2 regions of the Telluria mixta genome follow, and region 2 is predicted to be linked to the other one. Evidence: predicted binding sites of a transcription regulator. Region 2 holds the regulator's gene; the other holds the start of a gene.
The links. The regulator NrdR, encoded in region 2, represses ribonucleotide reductase genes. The targets are predictions, from matches to a motif close to CACNANATNTNGTG.

Region 1 (2,198 bases), 2.9 Mb from region 2:
GGACCTGTTCTACCGCCTGAACGTCATCGAACTGACGTTGCCGCCACTGCGCGAGCGCCTGGACGATCTGCCGCTGCTGGTGGACGCCATCCTCGCGCGCCTGGCCGGGCCGGGCGGGGCGAGACTGGGTCCCGGCGTGCTGGAAGCGTTGCGCGGCTATGCGTTCCCGGGCAACGTGCGCGAGCTGGAAAACGTGCTGGAGCGCGCGCTCGCGTTTGCCGACGACGGCGTGATCGAGGCGGGCGACCTGCTGCTGAAGGGCGCGAAGCTGGGCGACGCGGCCGTCGTGCCGCCGCCGCCGCAGACGCCAGTGAGCGCGGCACCGGAGCCGAAATTGGAGCTGGAGCAGGCCGCGCCGCCGCCGCAGCTGGCCGACGATGCGCTGCCGAGCAACCTGCCGGACTACCTGAGCCAGGTCGAGCGCGACATCATCCTGCGCGCGCTGAACCAGACCCAGTTCAACCGTACGCAGGCCGCCAGCCTGCTCGGCATCAGTGTCCGGCAGCTGCGCTACCAGATGCAGAAACTGGACATCCACGCGCCGGAGCCTTAAACCTGCGTGGTCTTTTCGCCAACGCAGCAACGCCAAATGGGCCGATTTTGCACGATTAATAAGCACACGAATTCGCGCTACAAATTCAATGTTAGTGCTTACTTCGCCGTGGAGGCTTCAGGTATCGGCACTGATCGATGTCAAGAAAAAAATCTTACTCGCAGAGCTCATAAAAATCGCGGACATCGACTACAATTAGGTCTGTAAGGCCGTTGTCTACTACATCTAGTGGTCAACGGCCTTAATGCCGAACAGACGGAGTAGGAGCGCAAAAGCGTTTTCTCAACATTGCAGCTCCTATTTTTTATCGGCAGAAAGTTATCGAGTTGCCAATTTTGATGAGTTGGCAGCGTTCCCTGGATTCACTCCGAGGGGTCCATATCTACCTTATTCGTGAAGGCGGTGGCAGTCTGTGACGCCAATGCTGGGAGGCTCAATGCAAACATCTTCGGACATTTCCATCAACCCCGTCGCGGCAGCTACGACGGCAGGCAAGAGCGCGGACGAACTGGTCGCGGGCAGCGACTACCGCATCATCCGCCGTAACGGCGCCGTGGTGCCGTTCGCGCCGAGCAAGATCGCCGTCGCGATGACCAAGGCGTTCCTGGCCGTCAATGGCGAGCAGGGCCGCGAGTCGGCGCGCATCCGCGAACTGGTCGCGCAACTGACGAACAACGTGGTCGCGGCGCTCGTGCGCCGCCAGCCGAACGGCGGTACCTTCCACATCGAGGATGTGCAGGACCAGGTGGAACTGTCCCTGATGCGCTCGGGCGAGCATGACGTCGCGCGTGAATACGTGCTGTACCGTGCCAAGCGCATGGAAGAGCGCCGCGCCGCCAAGGAAGCCGCCGGCACGACGCAGATCGCCGCGCCGCAGATCCACGTGGTCGACGGCGGTGCACGCCGCCTGCTGGACATGAACGAAGTGTCGTCCCTGATCAACGCCGCCTGCGCCGGCCTGGAAAAGCACGTCGACGCCGACGCGATCCTGGCCGAGACGGTCAAGAACCTGTACGACGGCGTGCCGGTCGAGGAACTGCACAAGTCGGCCGTGCTGGCCGCGCGCGCGCTGATGGAAAAGGACCCGGCCTACAGCCAGGTCACCGCGCGCATCCTGCTGCACTCGATCCGCAAGGAGATCTTCGGCAAGGACGTGCCGCAGGCCGGCGCCGCCGCCGAATACGTCACCTACTTCCCGCAATACATCGCCAAGGGCATCGACGCCGAGCTGCTGGACGAGGAACTGGGCAAGTTCGACCTGCAGAAGCTGGCCAAGGCGATCGTCGCCGACCGCGACCTGCAATTCGGCTACATCGGCCTGCAGACCCTGTACGACCGCTACTTCCTGCACATCCGCGAAACCCGCATCGAGATGCCGCAGGCGTTCTACATGCGCGTCGCGATGGGCCTGGCGCTGCGTGAAGAGAACCGCGAAGCGCGCGCCATCGAGTTCTACAACCTGCTGTCGACGTTCGACTTCATGAGCTCGACCCCGACGCTGTTCAACTCGGGCACCCGCCGCTCGCAGCTGTCGTCGTGCTACCTGACCACCGTCGCCGACGACCTGGAAGGCATCTACGACGCCATCAAGGAAAACGCGCTGCTGTCGAAATTCGCTGGTGGCCTGGGCAACGACTGGACCCCG
Region 2 (2,198 bases):
AACATGTCGGGCAAGTGGTTCAACGTCATCTCCTACGGCCTGACCGAGCAGGAAGACATCGACTACGAGCAGATGGAACGCCTGGCGCGCGAGCACAAGCCGAAGCTGATCATCGCCGGCGCGTCCGCCTTCGCCCTGCGCATCGACTTCGAGCGCTTCGCCCGCATCGCGAAGGAAGTCGGCGCGTACTTCATGGTCGACATGGCCCACTACGCCGGCCTGATCGCCGCCGGTGAATACCCGAACCCGGTCCCGCACGCCGACTTCGTCACGTCGACGACGCACAAGTCGCTGCGCGGCCCGCGCGGCGGCATCATCCTGATGAAGGCCGAGCACGAGAAGGCCATCAACTCCGCGATCTTCCCGGGCATCCAGGGTGGTCCGCTGATGCACGTGATCGCCGGTAAAGCGGTCGCCTTCAAGGAAGCGCTGACGCCGGAATTCAAGGCGTACCAGCAGCAGGTCGTCAAGAACGCCAAGGCACTGGCCGACACGCTGATCGCACGCGGCCTGCGCATCGTCTCGGGCCGTACCGAGTCGCACGTGATGCTCGTCGACCTGCGTTCGAAAGGCCTCACCGGCAAGGAAGCGGAAGCCATCCTCGGCCAGGCTCACATGACCTGCAACAAGAACGGCATCCCGAACGACCCGCAGAAGCCGTTCGTGACGTCGGGCATCCGCCTGGGCAGCCCGGCCTTCACGACCCGCGGCTTCAAGGAAGAGGACGCCGTCAAGGTCGGCAACCTGATCGCCGACGTGCTGGACAACCCGCACGACGCCGCGACCATCGACCGCGTCAAGGCCGAAGTGAAGCAACTGACCGACAAATACCCGGTCTACGAAGCGTAATGCGATAGCGGGGCGCCCATGCGGCGCCCCATTGACCCCATGAAATGTCCGTTCTGTCAGCATGACGACACCCAGGTCCTCGATACCCGCGTATCCGAGGAAGGCGATGCCATCCGGCGCCGCCGCCGCTGCGTCGCGTGCGACAAGCGTTTCACCACGTACGAGCGGATCGAGCTCTCGATGCCGTTCATCGTCAAGAAGAACGGCAGCCGTACCGAATACGAATCCTCCAAGCTGCGCGGCAGCCTGATGCTCGCACTGCGCAAGCGTCCCGTGGCGGCCGAAGCCATCGACCGCGCCGTGGCCTCCATCGAAGAAAAACTCCTCACCAGCGGCCGGCGCGAAGTCGATACCGGCCATGTCGGCGAACTGGTGATGCAGGAACTCAAGCGTCTCGACAAGATCGCCTACATCCGTTTCGCGTCCGTCTACAAGAACTTCGAAGACCTGGCCGAGTTCCAGGAAGCCATCGCCGAAGTGGGCCAGCCGCGCAAATAAGCGCGTCATCTTTCCCGGTTTTTAGTTCCATCTCCACGGTTGAGTCGCCACACGGCTCGCCGAAGCTCGACTGTTACCTTTTCAGCTCTTTCAATCGAAACGCTGGAGGTCGTCGATGCGGTCGCTGTCGGGTTCGCCATTGCGCGTGTCGGCCGGATTCACGTTGGTCGAGGTGCTTGTCGCCCTGTTCGTCGTCGCCCTCGGCATTGCCGGCGCGGCCGCGCTGCAGACGCTGGCCGTGCGCGCCGCGCGCGACGCCGCACGCCTGTCCGACGGCACCCGTCTGGCCCGCTCGCTGGCCGAGCGCATGCGCGCCAATCCCCGTGCGCTGGCCCAGCCCGATAATCCCTATCTCCACCTCGATTACGACGCAGGCAGCGGCGCACTGGCCGCGCCCACCCTGTGCTATGCGGACGCGGACTGCGACGCGGACGAACTGGCGCGCCTGGATGTGTTCGAAGTGGCCGACGCCGTGGCCGCCAATTTTCCCGGCGGACGCATCCGCGTATGCCGCGACGCGAGCGAGCCGGATGCCGCCGGCGTGCTGCCCTGGACCTGTGATCCGGAAGACGGGGCGCCGGTTGTCGTCAAGCTCGGCTGGCGCGCCCAGGGCGACAGCGAGACCGGCGCGCCGAAGGTGATGATGCCGCTGGCGGGAGCGGCGCCATGAGCCTGCTGATCCGGCAGCGCGGCATGACCTTGGTCGAGCTGATGGTGGCGCTGGCCATCGGCCTCGGCATCGTGCTGATGGCCGGACGCCTGCTCGTGCTCGCGAACGGCGCGTACGCGGCCCAGATCGAGTCGGCCGGGGTGGAGGATGGCGGACGCTTCGCCATCGATCTCATCGGCCG

Region 1: P0M04_RS12735 (ribonucleoside-diphosphate reductase subunit alpha) is a predicted target of NrdR. The motif match lies at 771-784, and genes of this name have one in related genera.

The regions. Positions count from the first base shown of each region.
Region 1 is NZ_CP119520.1:2,838,069-2,840,266, forward strand. Features, by position in the region: gene P0M04_RS12730 (sigma-54-dependent transcriptional regulator) at 1-553, shown strand, start outside; gene P0M04_RS12735 (ribonucleoside-diphosphate reductase subunit alpha) at 990-2,198, shown strand, end outside.
Region 2 is NZ_CP119520.1:7,377,791-7,379,988, reverse strand. Features, by position in the region: gene glyA (serine hydroxymethyltransferase) at 1-849, shown strand, start outside; gene nrdR (transcriptional regulator NrdR) at 889-1,347, shown strand; gene pilV (type IV pilus modification protein PilV) at 1,463-2,017, shown strand; gene P0M04_RS32485 (PilW family protein) at 2,014-2,198, shown strand, end outside.